Regions from separate parts of the Streptomyces sp. NPDC102441 genome, predicted to be linked through region 2. Evidence: riboswitches for the same ligand, from Rfam matches in the RefSeq annotation. Region 2 holds a riboswitch; each other region holds the start of a gene.
The links. A riboswitch is a leader RNA that binds a small molecule or an ion and turns the genes downstream of it on or off. The one in region 2 is predicted to bind cobalamin.
Positions count from the first base shown of each region.

Region 1 (5,268 bases), on a different contig from region 2:
CACCGGCGACCACGGTCGTGATCATCCAGAACCGGCCGTCGTGGTACCGCAGTGTGGGCGCGTACACCCCGCACGAGGACGGAGCCGTGTCAGGCAGCTCCAGCTGCGAAGGCCGGTCCAGGGCGTGTCCGATCAGCCGCCAGTGGACGAGGTCCCGGCTGTGCCACAGCGGCACGCCGGGTACGTATTCGAAGCTGGACGTCGCCACGTAGTAGTCCTCGCCCACGCGGCAGATGCTCGGATCCGGGCTGAAGCCGGGAATCACGGGATTGTCGAAGAGCACCATGGTCTGTCCTCAGGTTCGGGCCAGGACCGGGTCCCCAGGCCATGATCGTCGAAACGCTTCGAAGATGGCAGCACCGCATCGGGGTGTCAATAGACCTGGCGGTAGCGAGTGTTTGTCGAAGCGCTTCAACAACGCGCTTCGACAACGCCGGGTCGCCTACTGCACGCACAAATCCATGTGCGCGATCGTCAGGGCGGGGCCCAGACTGCGGGCATGGATCGAGAAGCCGTCGGACCCCCGCCCGTGACGTCCTCGGCGCGGTGGAACCGGGCCCTGGGATTTCCGCCCGATGCCCGCCTGCTGATCGTCAACTGCGACGACTTCGGTATGGATCCCTCGATCAACGCCGCGGTGATCGAGTCGATCGAGCAGGGGATCGCCAGTTCGTGCAGCCTCATGACCGTGTGTCCGGCGGCACCGGACGCCGTGCGGATGCTCCGGCGGCGGCCGTGGATCCCGTTCGGGATCCACCTCACGATGGTGTGCGAGACGCCGCACCGGCCCTGGGGTCCCCTGACCGCCAAGGAGAGGGTTCCCTCCCTGCTCGACTCCGCGGGCGGCTTCTTCGAGCCCACCCCTGACGGGCGCGCCGCCGTCCTCGGCAGGGCCCGGCCCGACGAGGTCGAGACCGAGTTCCGCGCGCAGATCGAGGCCGTCACCGATGCGGGGCTCACGCCCACCCACCTGGACTTCCACTGCCTGGCCGACGGCGGCCGCGACGACATCCTCGACCTGACCGCAGGGCTGGCCGCGGAGTACGGGCTCGCCGTCCGCGTATGGCTCGAGCCGGGGCTACGGGCGATGCGGCGTCGGGCGCTGCCCGTCGTCGACCATGACTTCCTGGACAGCTTCTCCCTCGCGACGGAGGACAAGGCTGCCCGTTATGTGAGGCTGCTCCACGATCTGCCGGCCGGACTCAGCGAATGGGCCGTCCATCCCGGTCTCGGCGGCCAGGAGCCGGGGACCGTCGACGGCGGCCGGCCGGTGCGCCGTACGGACCACGCGTTCCTGACGTCGCCGGGGGCATGGGAAGCGGTGGCCCGGGAGGGCATCACGGTGATCGACTACCGGGCCCTTCAGCGCATCTGGGCCCGGAACACGGGTCCTGGGTGAGCCGGCGCCTCCACCATCCGCATGCTGGACCTGGCGCACCGCGGCCTCGGACGGCCCCGTAGGCTGGAGGGCGCAGCTGGTTCGCCCCGTCCGCCATGCGGGATGCGTCGCAAGAGGGAACCCGGTGGAATTCCGGGACTGCCCCGCAGCGGTGAGCGGGAACGACCGCCGTCATACGCACTGGGTCCGACGTACCGGGCCTGGGAAGCGACGGCCATTAGGTGTCCTCCTGGAGGGCGTGCCCGCGAGTCCGAAGACCTGCCATCTGCCCGCGCGCGAACGAACCGCGCGCGGACATCCCGGTGACCTCGTGGGCGGGTCGGCGTACATACCTGACGGATCCCCGCGTCGCTCGGCGCCCGTCCGGTACGTCACCCTTCGCGCTCTCGTCCCGTCTCCGGGATCTCAGGGATCCATCTCGCGAAGGAGATCTCCGTGACCACCGAACACGCGACCACGGCAACGCGGTCCACTGTGCACGGCTTCCCCCGGCAGGGACAGAACCGGGAACTGAAGAAGGCCGTCGAGGGCTACTGGAAGGGGCGTGTCACCGCCGGTGCCCTCCGCGCCACAGCCGCCGGACTGCGCCGCGCCAACTGGGAGCAGCTGAGCGCAGCAGGCATCGGCGAGGTCCCGACCGGGGACTTCTCGTACTACGACCATGTGCTGGACACCACCGTCATGGTCGGAGCCGTCCCCGCCCGCCACCGCGAGGCAGTCGCCACCGATCCACTCGACGGCTACTTCGCGATGGCACGCGGCACGCAGGACGTCGCACCGCTGGAGATGACCAAGTGGTTCGACACCAACTACCACTACCTCGTCCCGGAGCTGGGCCCCGACACCGCCTTCGCGGCGGACTCCGCCAAACAGGTCGCCGAGCTCAACGAAGCCGTGGCCCTCGGGATGTCCGCCCGGCCTGTGGTGGTCGGTCCCGTCACCTACCTGCTCCTCTCCAAGCCGGCCCCCGGCGTGGCCGCGGACTTCGATCCGCTCACGCTCCTGGACCGTCTGCTGCCGGTGTACGCCGAGGTGCTCGCCGACCTGCGCGCGGCGGGAGCCGAGTGGGTACAGCTCGACGAGCCCTCTCTCGTCCAGGACCGCACCCAGGCCGAACTCGACGCCACCGAGCGCGCCTACCAGCACCTGGGCACACTCACCGACCGGCCCAGGCTGCTCGTCGCCTCCTACTTCGGCCGGCTCGGCGAGGCTCTTCCCGTCCTGGCCGAGGCACCGGTGGACGGGCTCGCACTGGACTTCACGGAGGCCGCCGCCGGGAATCTGGAAGCCCTCGCCGCCGTCGGGGGACTCCCCGGGAAGCGCCTGGTCGCGGGAGTCGTCAACGGGCGCAACGTCTGGATCAACGACATGGAGAAGTCGCTCTCCACCCTGGGCACCCTGCTCGGGCTCGCCGGACGGATCGACGTGGCGTCCTCCTGCTCGCTGCTGCACGTCCCGCTCGACACGGCGGCCGAACGGGACATCGAGCCGCAGGTCCTGCGCTGGCTGGCGTTCGCCCGGCAGAAGACCGCCGAGATCGTCACCCTGGCCAGGGGACTCACCCGGGGCACCGAGGCCATCGCGGCCGAACTCGCCGTCAACCGGGCCGACCTGGCGTCCCGCGCGCACTCCCCCGTCACCCGGGACCCCGCCGTCCGCGCCCGGACCACGGCGGTGACCGAGGCCGACGCCCACCGCTCCCAGCCGTACGGGGAACGGGCCCCGGCCCAGCGCGCGCGCCTCGGCCTGCCCCTGCTGCCGACGACCACCATCGGCTCCTTCCCGCAGACCACCGAACTGCGCGCCGCCCGCGCCGGACTGCGGACCGGGCGCATCGACACGGCCGGATACGAGGAGCGCGTCAGGGCCGAGATCCAGGAAGTGATCTCCTTCCAGGAGAAGACCGGCCTGGACGTCCTGGTGCACGGTGAGGCCGAACGCAACGACATGGTGCAGTACTTCGCGGAGCAGCTGACCGGCTACCTCGCCACCCAGCACGGCTGGGTCCAGTCCTACGGAACCCGCTACGTCCGTCCGCCGGTCCTTGCCGGTGACATCTCCCGCCCCGAGCCGATGACGGTGGGCTGGACGACGTACGCCCAGTCCCTCACCGACCGTCCGGTCAAGGGAATGCTCACCGGGCCGGTCACCATGCTGGCCTGGTCCTTCGTCCGCGACGACCAGCCTCTCGGCGACACCGCGCGGCAGGTGGCCCTCGCCCTGCGTGACGAGGTGCACGACCTCGAGTCCGCGGGGACGCCGGTCATCCAGGTGGACGAGCCCGCGCTGCGCGAGACCCTGCCGCTGCGCGCCGCCGACCACCGGGCCTATCTCGGCTGGGCGACGGAGTCGTTCCGGCTCACCACCGGCGGGGTGCGGCCGGACACCCAGATCCACACCCACATGTGCTACGCCGAGTTCGGTGACGTCGTCCAGGCCATCGACGACCTCGACGCCGATGTGATCAGTCTGGAGGCCGCCCGTTCCCACATGCAGGTCGCCCATGAGCTGGCGGAGCACGGATACCCGCGCGAGGCGGGACCCGGCGTGTACGACATCCACTCGCCCCGCGTGCCGAGCGTCGAGGAGGCCGCCGAACTGCTGCGCACCGGGCTGAGGGCGATCCCGGCCGGACGGCTGTGGGTCAACCCGGACTGCGGACTCAAGACCCGTGGCTGGCCTGAGACCCGCGCGGCGCTGGAGAACCTCGTGGCAGCGGCCCGCACGGTCCGCGGCGAGCTCCCGTCGTCCTGACGACCGGAACCGGCCGGGGCGCTCGACGCTCCCCGGCCGGTTCGACACCCGCTCAGAACCTCACTTCAGGGCGGGCGGTGCCGCGTCCGCCGATGTTCCCCACTGCGAGGGCTCCGTGCCGACCTCGAAGGACAGGTCGCGCGTGGAGCGGATGTCCTCGGTGGTCAGGTAGGTCTTCCCGTACGCGTCCCCGTCCGCCCGCGCCGCCTGGATGTAGCGCGCCGAGCCGGAGGTGCCGGGAGCCTTCACGGTCAGGCCGCCCTCGGGGTAGTAGCGCCGGTCGAGGGTCAGGTCCACCCTCTCGAAGACGGGGGTCGACAGGCCCCAGGTGTCGGTGCCCGGCTGGACCGGGAAGATCCCGATCGAGGACAGGACGTTCCAGGCTGACATCGTCCCGAGGTCGTCGTTTCCGGTCATGCCGGTCGGGGCGTCCGTGAAGAGCGTGAGCGCGGCGTGGACCACGTCGGTCGTCTTCCAGGGCTGTCCGGTGGACAGGTAGGTGTAGGGAGCGATGAGGTCGGGCTCGTTCTGCGGGTTGTACTTGTCCGCGTTGTAGTAGTCGTACGGCCCGTTCACCCACACCTCGCGGGCGGTCTTCGCCGGGTCCTGCAGCAGCTCCTCGTAGGCGAAGAAGGAGTCGAGCCGTTCGTTGGCCGACTGCGTGCCGCCGATCAGGGAGACCACGCCGGGCAGGTCCTGCGGGACGAGCCACTGGTACTGCCAGGACGTCCCCTCGTGGAAGCCCTCGCTCTGCGCCGGGTCGGCGGGGCCGGTGAAGGCACCGCCCGCGTCCCGTGCGCGGAAGAAGCCGGTCGAACTGTCGAAGATCTTCCGGTAGTTCTGCGCCCGCTCCGCATACCGCGCGGCGTCGTCGTCGTGCCCGAGTTCCTTCGCCATCTGCCCGAGCATCGCGTCGGACAGCGCGTACTCCAGGGTCGCCGAGGCGCCGTGGTCGTAGTCGGAGTCGCCCGGCTTCACATGGGCACGGTCCTTGATGTACGGCGCGAAGCCGTCGGCGAGGTACTCCTTGTTGGCCTCGCGGCCCACAGGGGCGGAGCCGGCGGGGGGCACGCCGTCGGCGTTCTTCTTCAGGGCCCGGTAGGCCTGTTCCTCGT
Region 1 covers NZ_JBIWKH010000003.1:33,503-38,770, forward strand. Annotated here, with positions in the region: gene ACIREO_RS06405 (glycoside hydrolase family 43 protein) at 1-286, opposite strand, end outside; gene ACIREO_RS06410 (polysaccharide deacetylase family protein) at 500-1,399, shown strand; cobalamin riboswitch at 1,460-1,680, shown strand; gene metE (5-methyltetrahydropteroyltriglutamate--homocysteine S-methyltransferase) at 1,835-4,153, shown strand; gene ACIREO_RS06420 (GH92 family glycosyl hydrolase) at 4,214-5,268, opposite strand, start outside.
Region 1: linked by a shared signal. The riboswitch ahead of metE (5-methyltetrahydropteroyltriglutamate--homocysteine S-methyltransferase) and the one ahead of ACIREO_RS22025 (ABC transporter substrate-binding protein) in region 2 are both predicted to bind cobalamin.

Region 2 (5,268 bases):
TTCAGGTGAATGACGTCCTCGCAGTCCTGCCCGGGCTGCGCCACGTCGTCGCCGACGGCGGGCTGAGCCGCTGCGACGAGCTCATGCGACTGCAGGCCGACATCAGTGACATGACCGTGGCCCGTACACCGCATCACGAACTCTCCGCGATGGGAGCGGCCCATCTGGCCGGTCTCGGCGCCGGCCTGTGGACGGCCGGCGAGCTGGAACGGCGTGCCGACAGCGGTCTGAGGATCTTCGCACCCGCCTGGGAGGACGCCCGCCGGAGCGATGCCGTCGCCCGCTGGCACCAGCGCCTCGGGGCCGCTCGCGACCTCGGGGCACGCGCGAGGTGAGGGACACCATGACCACCGGCGCGAGCGAGCGCCCCGCGAATAGAATGGCCCGCGACGGTGCGGTGCGATCCGGCGCCTGACTCTCGGGACCAAGGAAGTTGGAGGCATGGTGGCGGTGGCGTCGTCCACTCCCAGCCCGGACCACATCCGGCTGCTGGTCAAGGTGGCTCGTATGTACCACGAGCGCGGCGTGAGGCAGCCGGAGATCGCGGCGCATCTCCATATGTCCCAGCCCCGCGTCTCCCGCCTCCTCAAGGAAGCGGTCGACCGGGGTGTGGTCCGTACGGTGGTGGTCTCACCCGAAGGCGTGCACGCCGAGCTGGAGGATGCGCTGGTCGAGCGCTACGGCCTGCGTGACGCGGTCGTGGTCGAGACGGAGGGATCGGGCGCCGACGTCATTCCGGCCCTCGCCGCGGCGACCGCCACCTATCTGGACGCCACGCTCAAGGGAGGCGATGTCATCGGCGTGTCCTCGTGGAGCGCCACCCTGCTGGAATCGGTCAAGGTCATGCGGGCCAAGACCTCGTCCGTTGCCCATGAGGTCGTGCAGATCCTCGGCGGATCGGGGAGCCCGGAGGTGCAGTTGCACGCCACACGGCTGACGAGCCGCCTGGCGGAACTCACCGGGGCGCGGCCGGTCTTCGCCCCTTCCGCGGCGCTGGTCGGCAGCCGCGAGCTGCGTGACCTGCTCTCGCGGGAGCCGGCCATGGCGGAGGTCATGCAGGCGTGGTCCCGCATCACGCTGGCCGTTCTGGGCATCGGCAGCCTGGACCCGTCGCCGTTGCTGCGCCGCTCGGGCAACGCCGTCACCGCCGAGGACCAGCAGCGGCTCAGAGAGCTGGGGGCGGTCGGCGACGTATGCGCCCGCTACTTCGACGCCGAGGGCGAGCCCGTGGACGCGCCCTTCAACGACCGTCTCATCGCGATCGAGCCGGACGACCTCCGAGCCGTGGAGCGCCGGATCGGTGTGGCGGGCGGCAAGGACAAGGTGGAGGCCATCCGAGGAGCGGTGCGGGGCGGGTGGGTCAACATCCTGATCACCGATGCCGACGTGGCGCGGGACGTGTTGCGCGGCTGACCGCGGTTGCTCCGGAGCCCGGGGCGAGAGCCGGGGCACGCTCCGGCGACCTCATGGGTCACAATGAGCCCACGAGGCGACGGGGATCAGGAAGCCGGTGCGAGTCCGGCGCGGTCCCGCCACTGTGACCGGGGAGCGGTCCTTCTGTATGTCACTGTCCGCAGCCGCGGATGGGAAGGCGGAGGAGAGCGACGATCCGGGAGCCAGGAGACTGACCCGTCGCCGGTCCGACAGCAGGGGCGAGGACACCCCCGGAAAGGATCGACTGTGACGATGCATGCCCGGACGGAGCCGGGGCACCGGCCACAACCCGGCAACCGCCCTGAGCCCGGCAGACGGAGCGTGCTGGCCGCCGGCGGGGCCCTGGGGCTGGCCGCGTCCGGCCTGCTCGCCGGCTGTGGTGCGGACAGGAAGGACGGGGGAGGGGGCGACCGGTTCCGCGCAGCCTTCACGGCGGGTGGCTCGCAGGAGACCCTCGACCCCCACGTCGCCCCGAACTTCGTCGACCAGGCCCGCGCCAAGGCCCTCTACGACACCCTGGCCACCTACGCGGACGACATGTCCGTCCGCGAGCGGCTCGCGGAATCCTGGGAGAGCGACACCTCCGGCACCCGGTGGCGAATACGTCTGCGCAAGGCGGAGTTCCACGACGGGAAACCGGTCACCGCGAAGGACGTCCTCCACAGCTACCGGCGCGCCGCCGACCCCGGCACCGGCTCGCCCTCGCAGGTACTGCTCTCCGCGATCGACTTCGACGCCAGCAGGGCAGACGGCGAACGGTCGGTCGTCTTCGCACTGAAGGCGCCCAACTTCGAGTTCCCCACCGTCTTCGCAGGCCCCGGCACCGAGATCATCCCCGACGGCACGAAGGACTTTCACGAGCCCGTCGGCTCCGGCCCCTTCACCTATGTGTCGTTCACGCCCGGCGGCACCGCCCGCTACCGGCGATGGGCCGACCACTGGGACGGTGCCCCGCACATAGCGGAGCTGGAGATCGTCCCCGCGAACGAGGAGTCGGCGCGGCTCAACGCGCTGCTGTCCGGGCAGGTCCACTACGCCGCCGACATGGCCGGCGCCTCCGTGGAACGGCTGAAGCGGGAAGGCTCGACGCGACTGCTGACCGCACGGCGTGCCACCGCGCAGCAGTTGCTGCTGCGCACCGGCCGCAAGCCCTTCGACGACCCGCGGCTGGTACGGGCCGTACAGCTCGGGATCGACCGGGAGGCACTGGTCCGGGTCGCGCTGGCCGGCCACGGTGAGCCGGGGAACGACCTGTTCGGGATGGGCCTGCGCGGCTATCCGGAGGGCCTGGCGCCCCGCGAACGGGACGTCGGGGAGGCGCGGAGGCTGGTCAGGGAAGCCGGTGCGGAGGGACTGCCCGTCACCGTGGAGACCAGCCCCGTCGACGCCGCGTGGGAGGCCGCAGCGAACCTGATGGGCCGACAGCTGGGCGAGGTCGGGCTGGAGGTGACCGCCAACGTCAGGGCCTCCAGTACGTACTTCAGCGAGATCAAGACGAAGGGGGTCGCCGCCTTCAACACCACCTCCACGCTGCCGGTCTCCGACTTCCTCCAGCAACGGGTCCGCGGCGGAGCGGCCCGCAACCAGACGCAGTACACCTCGGAGGAGTTCGACGCGCTGCTGGACCGCGCCCGCACCACCCGTGGGGAGCAGGACCGGCTGGCGTTGCTCGCACGGGCCCAGAAGATCGCCCGGGACGGGTCCGGGCTGCTGGTGTGGGCCTTCTCCGACGCCAACGACGCCATCGGCCCGTCGGTGAGCGGCCTGCGCGCCGCACCGCCGAACTCGCACGACTGGGCCCGGTTCGACCGGGTCCGCGTCGGCTGACGTGCGCGCCTACCTTCTTCGGCGTTCCCTGCTGGCGGTCCTCCAGTGCCTGGTGGTGCTGGTCGCCGTGTTCGCCGTCGGTTCACTGCTGCCCGGTGACACGGCGGACGTGCTCCGCGGCGAACTCGGCACGCCCGAACAGGTGGCCGCGCTCCGTACACAGCTGGGTCTGGACGAGCCTGCCTGGACCCGCTTCGGGCACTGGCTCGGCAGCCTGTCCAGCGGTCACTTCGGGAACTCCCTGACGACCGGGCTGCCGGTGGGTGACGACATCGGCAGCCGCATCGGCGTGACGCTGCTGCTGGGCCTGCCCGCGCTGGTACTGGTCACGGTGCTCGCGCCGCTGCTGGGCACGGTGTCCGGGCTGCGGGAGGGCAGCCGCGTCGACCGGACGTTGAACACGGCCGCCGTCGTGCTGCACGCGGTCCCGGAGTTCGTGCTCGGGTTGCTGCTGGTCGCCTCGGTGTCGCTGGCGGCCGGGCTGCTGCCGGCCACCGCCATCGGCATGGACACGGCCGCGCTGGTGGCGCAGCCGGCTGTCCTGGTGCTGCCGGTCACCGTACTGACGGCCAGGCACCTGTGTGATCTGGCACGGCAGATCCGCGCCGGTGTGGCGGCGGGGCGGCACGGGCCGGTCGCCGAGCACCTGCGGCTGCTCGGGATGCGGGAACGGACGGTGGTGCTGCGCCATGTGCTGCCGGGGGCCCTGGGCCCCGCCGCGCAGCAGTTCGCCCGCTGCGTGGAGGGGCTGCTGGGCGGTGCCGTGCTGGTGGAGGCGGTGTTCGGCTTCCGGGGGCTGGGGGGCGGCTTCGTCGAGTCGGTGCAGAACCGGGACCTGCCCCAGGTGCAGACGTACGCGCTGCTGTTCGCCGGAACAGCCGTCGCGGTGAACCTCGTCGGTGACCTGGTCGCCCACCGGCTGGCACCGCGCCGGGAGGTGACGGCATGACCGCGCCGGAGAAGGCCGGCTGCGCGCGTACCGGCAGGCGACGCCGTCCGTGGATCGCTCTGGTACTGCTCGGCGTGCCGGTGCTCATCGCCCTGCTGGGGCCCTGGGCGGCAAGCGCCGCGCCGTCGGCCGAGGGCGCGCTGCCGTCGCAGCCGCCCGGCGCGGGGCACCCGCTCGGTACGGACGTCCTGGGCCGCGACGTGCTGTGGCTCGTGCTGCACGGCGGCGCCTCGGTCCTGGGCAGTGCCCTGGGTGCGCTGCTGGTCGGTATGGCCGCGGGTATCCCGTTGGGGCTGCTGGCCGCAGGCCCGCGGCGTGCATTCGACGGGACGGTGATGCGCGGGCTCGACCTGTTGCTCGCCTTTCCCGGACTGCTGGTGCTGATGACACTGGCCGCGACAGGACACCGCGAGTGGTACTGGCTGGTGACGGTCGCCGGGATCCTCCAGATCCCGGCCGTGGCGCGCCTGGTACGCGGAGCCGCGCTCGCACCGGGCTCCCGGACAGTCGTCGAGGCGCTGTGGATGCAGGGGCACGGCTGGGCGTACATCCATCTCCGGCACCTGGCACGGGAGCTGGCCGCTCCCCTCGCCACCGACGCGGGCGGCCGGTTCGCCGTGGTGCTGTACCTGCTGGCGTCCGCGAACTTCCTCGGCCTGGGGCTGCCCGCCTCGTCCCCGGACTGGGCGGTACTCATCGAACGTAACAGCGACGCCCTGTTCACCCAGCCCGCCGCGGTGCTGGTGCCCGCCGGTCTGCTGACGGCGCTGTGCGTCGGCGGCAACCTGCTCGTGGACCGTGCCCTCGCACGGAGGAGGAGAGGCCGATGACCGGCTCCGCCGAGATGCCGCTGCTGGACGCCCCGGAGATCTCCGCCCATGCCGACGGTGCGGAGCGCCCGCTGCTGGACCGGGTCGCGCTGACCGTGACGGCGGGCCGCGTCACCGCCGTCGTCGGCCCGTCGGGCAGCGGCAAGACCACGCTCGGCCTGGCGGCGCTCGGCGCCTCCCGGAACGGTGTGCGGCTGGCCGGACGTGTCCTGCTGGCGGGCACGGACC
Region 2 covers NZ_JBIWKH010000009.1:333,743-339,010, forward strand. Annotated here, with positions in the region: gene ACIREO_RS22015 (FGGY family carbohydrate kinase) at 1-335, shown strand, start outside; gene ACIREO_RS22020 (sugar-binding transcriptional regulator) at 442-1,413, shown strand; cobalamin riboswitch at 1,499-1,627, shown strand; gene ACIREO_RS22025 (ABC transporter substrate-binding protein) at 1,687-3,261, shown strand; gene ACIREO_RS22030 (ABC transporter permease) at 3,263-4,210, shown strand; gene ACIREO_RS22035 (ABC transporter permease) at 4,207-5,040, shown strand; gene ACIREO_RS22040 (ABC transporter ATP-binding protein) at 5,037-5,268, shown strand, end outside.

Region 3 (5,268 bases), on a different contig from region 2:
GAGGTCCGCGTCGGCGAGCTCCTCCGCCCGGTCCACGAACCGCACCACCACACCCGGCTCGGCCGCCAGCGCGTCCACATCGGTGAAGTTCGACATCAGGGGTACGGCGCACACCGCGACCCGCAGCACGTCCTCGCCGTGCGGCGGCGCCACGGCCGACTCCCGTACGGTGCCGCGCATCGACACGCGCAGCCCGTCCTCCTCGTCGATGCCCAGACCGTGGGCGTAGGGCAGCACCCCGTACGTCCGCCTCCCCGTGAGCCCGAGCAGCATGTCGAGCCCCGGCTCCAGCAGCGACACGTCACCGCGGAACTTGTTGACGAGGTACCCGGCGACCAGCGACTGGTCCTCCGGGCTCAGCAGCGCCGTCGTGCCGAAGAACGAGGCGAACACGCCGCCCCGGTCGATGTCGCCGACCACCAGCACGGGAAAGCGCGCGGCCCGCGCGATCCCCATGTTCACGATGTCCGTGCGCCGTAGGTTGATCTCGGCCGGGCTGCCCGCCCCCTCGCAGATCACGGCGTCGTACGTGCTCCGCAGCTGCTCCAGACAGTCCACGACCGTCCCCAGCAGCGCCTCCTGGCGCCCGCCGTGGTAGCCGCGCGCACTCATCTCGCCGACCGGCTTCCCCATCAGGACGACCTGGCTCGACCGGTCGCCGCCCGGTTTGAGCAGCACCGGGTTCATCAGCGCCGAGGGCTCCACCCGGGCCGCCTGCGCCTGCATCGCCTGGGCGCGGCCGATCTCCGCACCCTCGCGGGTGACGAACGAGTTCAGCGACATGTTCTGCGCCTTGAACGGCGCGACCTTCACACCCCGGCGCACGAGCCACCGGCAGATCCCGGCCGTGACGACGCTCTTGCCCGCGTCCGAAGTGGTTCCCGCGACCAGCAGCCCGCCGCTCATCCGACTCTCCGTCCCATGGCCGACCGCCCCGCCGCACACACGGCGAGGGCCAGCACACTCACCCGGCGCGACAGCCGCACCGCGCGTTCGATGTCCGTGACCCGCACGTCCCGGCCGGCCTCGCCGTTGAGCACCGGCCGGTGCTCGACCCGCCCGCCGTACGCGAGGGTCCCGCCCAGCCGTACGCCGAGCGCACCCGCGAACGAGGCCTCCACCGGGCCCGCGTTGGGACTGGGATGCCTCCCCGCGTCGGCCCGCCAGGCCCGGGCCGCCTCGCGCGGGCGCCCCCCGGCGGCCACGGCGAGCAGGGCGGTGAGCCGGGCCCCGGGCCAGCCGGCGACGTCGTCGAGCCGGGCCGACGCCCAGCCGTAGCGCCGGTAGCGGGGCGACTTGTGCCCGACCATGGCGTCGAGCGTGTTGACCGCCCGGAAGGCGACCAGTCCCGGCACCCCGCCCAGCGCGCCCCACACGAGGGCTCCCACGACGGCGTCGGAGGTGTTCTCGGCGACGGACTCCACCACCGCGCGGGCGATCTGCTGCCCGTCCAGCGCCTGCGGATCGCGGCCGCACAGATGCGGCAGCCGCTCCCGGGCGAGCTCGATGTCCCCGGCGGCCAGCGCCCCGCCGATGGCCCGGGCCTCGCGGCCCAGCGAGGTGCCCCCGACGACGGACCAGGTGGCGGCGGCGGTCAGCGCCACGGCTGCGGCGGGACGGTTCCGTACGGCACGGGCGGCCAGCGCGGCGGCGCCCGTGGCACCACCGGCGCAGACGAGCGTGTGCAGGGCGCCCCAGCCGCGGTGGTCGCGCCACAGCCGGCTCTCGGCGCCCGCCGCACCACGCCCGAAGGCGGCGACGGGGTGGCCCCGCCGGGGATCACCGAGCAGCAGGTCGCCGATCAGCCCTGCGGCGGCGCCGTACGCGAAGATGCGGTCGGCTCGCACCGCTCAGCCGGCCGTCGCGCCTCGAAGGACCTCGGTGGCAGGTGGTGCGGCGGGCGACGCAGGGCAGCCGGGCATGGCGTGTGTCCTCACTCAGGGTCCGCGCCCTGGTTCGACGTGACCGGCGACGAGAGTCTCCTGGCTTCCGGATCCGCAGTTCCTCCGGCCTTCCAGTCCGCGGTGGCGGACCGTGACTTCCGTATGGAGGCTGCTCCCCGGTGACAGTGGCGGGACCGCGCCGGATTCGCACCGGCTTCCTCTCCTGTCGCCGTCAGGCCGACCGGCACCGGTCGGCCTGAATGGCTCCGGCAGTCCACCATGCCCCGCGAACGCCCGTCAACCTGCCGTTGACCTGCGAGGCTGTGCCGATACGCACACCGGGCCGGACACACCACGTGTGTCCGGCCCGGTGTGCTGCCTGACGGCCTCTCAGGCGACGATCAGATAGATCCCGTACGCGACGGCCGCCAGGCACAGTGCGAAGCAGGCGTACGCGCCGGTGCGCGCCAGGGCGCCGCCGCCACCGCCGCTCTGCGCCGTCGACGTCTGCCTGGCGAGACCCGTGACGCCGAGGGTGAAGAGGCCGACCAGTGCGACGGTGACCACGAGGCTGACGCCGAAGACGGAGGCGAGAGCTGCCCAGTCGATGTTCATGCGGATCTGTCCTTACACCGTGGCCGGGTCGGCCGGGGTTCCGGCCGTCGGAGCCGGGGCCGGGATGGTGGTCTTGAACTCCGGTGCGACGGTACCGGCGGGCGGCGGGCTGACCGCCGCGACTGCGGTGGTGACGACGCCCGCGGCCTCGGCGCCCGGGGCCACGTCGTTGTGGTCGACCGGCTTGCGGCGCGACAGCAGCCAGATGGCGCTGGAGCCCGCGATGAGCAGGACGGCGACGGCCGTGACGCCCCAGGGGCCCTGCTTGGTCAGGAACTCGGCGCCCGCGCCCATCAGACCGGCGGCGGGCAGGGTCAGGCCCCAGGCCACGAACATCCGGGTGGCGGTGGACCAGCGGACCGTGCCTCCCTTGCGTCCGAGACCCGCGCCCATGACGGCGCCCGAGCAGGACTGCGTGGTGGAGAGGGAGAAGCCGAGGTGCGAGGAGGCCAGGATGACCGTGGCCGCGCTCGTCTGGGCCGCGAAGCCCTGCTGCGGGCGCAGGTCGGTGAGGCCGCTGCCCATCGTGCGGATGATGCGCCAGCCGCCGAGGTAGGTGCCCATCGCGATGGCGATACCGGCTGAGGCGATGACCCAGACCGGCGGGTTGGAGCCGGGGGAGAGGACGCCCCCGGTGACCAGGGCCAGGGTGATGATGCCCATGGTCTTCTGTGCGTCGTTGGTGCCGTGGGCGAGCGAGACGAGACCGGCCGAGGCGATCTGGCCGGCGCGGTACCCCTTCGCGGTCGACTTCAGCTGGGCCTCGTCGGTGATCTTCCGGTTGAGGCGGTACGTCAGCTTCGTGGCCAGCAGCGCGGCGAGACCGGCCACGACGGGCGCGGCGATCGCGGGCAGCAGGACCTTCGTGACGACGGTTCCGCCGTTGATCGAGGACCAGCCGGCGGACATGACCGCGGCACCGATGAGGCCGCCGAAGAGTGCGTGGGAGGAACTGGAGGGCAGGCCGACCAGCCAGGTCAGCAGATTCCACAGGATCGCGCCGACGAGCGCCGCGAAGATGACCTCGGTTCTGAGGCCGTTCTCGTTGATGATCCCGCCGGAGATCGTCTTGGCGACCTCCACCGACAGGAACGCGCCGACGAGGTTGAGAACGGCGGACATCGCCACCGCTGTCTTGGGCTTGAGTGCGCCGGTGGAGATGGTGGTGGCCATCGCGTTGGCGGTGTCGTGGAAACCGTTCGTGAAATCGAACACGAGAGCTGTCACGATCACGATCGCGAGCAGCAGCGTGATGTGTTCCATTTACCCAGGCAATCGTTCGACGTCATTGGCACGTGGAACGTAAGCAACCAGGGTGAACGGAAGATGAACTCGGCAGGGCGGCACGGTGACCCCAACCGCGTGCACCGATTCCGCTTGTGTGCGCGAGGGGTGGGCCGGACCGTCGCCGCCGGTGCGGGGCACGGCGCCGGTCGCGGCCGGGGCATCCGGCGGCGACCGATTTGCCCCGTTGGGGAGACATCGGTCACGTGACTCTAGGATCCCCGCATGAGTGACGTGGACAGGAACGCGATCGAGCAGGCGTGGAACGGTGTCGTCGAGACGGCCCGCAGGACGGCCGCGGAAGGCCTGGTCGTCGGCACCTCGGGCAATGTGTCGGCCCGGATCGGCGGAGTCGTCCTGGTCACCCCCAGCGGGGTGCCGTACGACCGGCTCGGCCCCGGGGACGCTGTCGGAGTCGACCTCGAAGGGCGCCAGGTCCTGGGCGAACTGGCCCCGACCAGCGAACTCCCGCTCCATCTGGCCGTCTACCGTGCCGGCGACGCGGCCGCCGTCGTCCACACCCACGCCGTGCACGCGACGGCCGTCTCCACCCTCGTCCCCGAAGTGCCGCTCATCCACTACGCCGCCGCCCTGCTCGGCGGCCCCGTCCGCACCGCCGCCTACGCGCGCTACGGGACCCAGGAGCTCGCCGACGCCATGCTGGACGCCCTGCGCGACCGCACCGGCTGCCTGCTCCGTAACCACGGCACCGTCACCTACGGGGACACCCTCGACGAGGCCTACGACCGCACCGCCCAGCTCGAATGGATGTGCAGGCTCTGGCTCACCGCGAGCTCCGTACCCGGCCACCGGCCGAGCCTTCTCACCCCGGCCCAGCTACGCGACGTTCAGGACGCCCTGAAGGGGTACGGCCAGCCCGGCTGAGCCCGGAGCCGCACCGTACGGCCCCTGCCCACTGGCAAATGGCGCCCGCGCCCAGGACACTGGAGCCGTGCGCCCGGCAACAGCGGCGGCAGTGGCCGCAACCTCGATCCTCGGCGTCGGCGCGGCAGCGGTCGCCGCCGGCCGCTACGCCAGCGACGCCGCCCTGGGGGCGTCCTCGCCACGGCCCTTCCCGGCCGACCGCCGTCTTACCGTGCACGCCACCGCGGCCGGGCAGATCACTCTGACCCGCTCCTTTCCCGCGCTGCGCCCCGGTACGTACGGACTGGCCGGCCGAGGCGTCCACGCGGTGGTCGGCCCCGTGACCGAACAGGTGCCGGGCGGCCATTCCGTGATCTCTCCCGACACCGTCGTCCGGCGGCTGGAGCGCGTGACCCTCGGCAGCCTCAAGCCGGGCGCCCGGGTCCGCCTCACCCCGGAGATCCACCGGGGCGACCCGCTGGCCGCCCTCGGCGTCGCGTACAAGGAGGTCGAGGTCCCCGGCGAACTCGGCGCCCTGCCCGCCTGGTTCGTACCCGCCGCACGCGACACCTGGGTGATCGCGGTGCACGGCCTCGGCACCACGAGGGACCACCCCATGAAC
Region 3 covers NZ_JBIWKH010000022.1:50,948-56,215, reverse strand. Annotated here, with positions in the region: gene ACIREO_RS35990 (cobyric acid synthase) at 1-906, opposite strand, end outside; gene ACIREO_RS35985 (cobalamin biosynthesis protein) at 903-1,847, opposite strand; cobalamin riboswitch at 1,976-2,105, opposite strand; gene ACIREO_RS35980 (hypothetical protein) at 2,274-2,498, opposite strand; gene ACIREO_RS35975 (anion permease) at 2,511-3,761, opposite strand; gene ACIREO_RS35970 (class II aldolase/adducin family protein) at 4,008-4,667, shown strand; gene ACIREO_RS35965 (alpha/beta hydrolase) at 4,735-5,268, shown strand, end outside.
Region 3: linked by a shared signal. The riboswitch ahead of ACIREO_RS35985 (cobalamin biosynthesis protein) and the one ahead of ACIREO_RS22025 (ABC transporter substrate-binding protein) in region 2 are both predicted to bind cobalamin.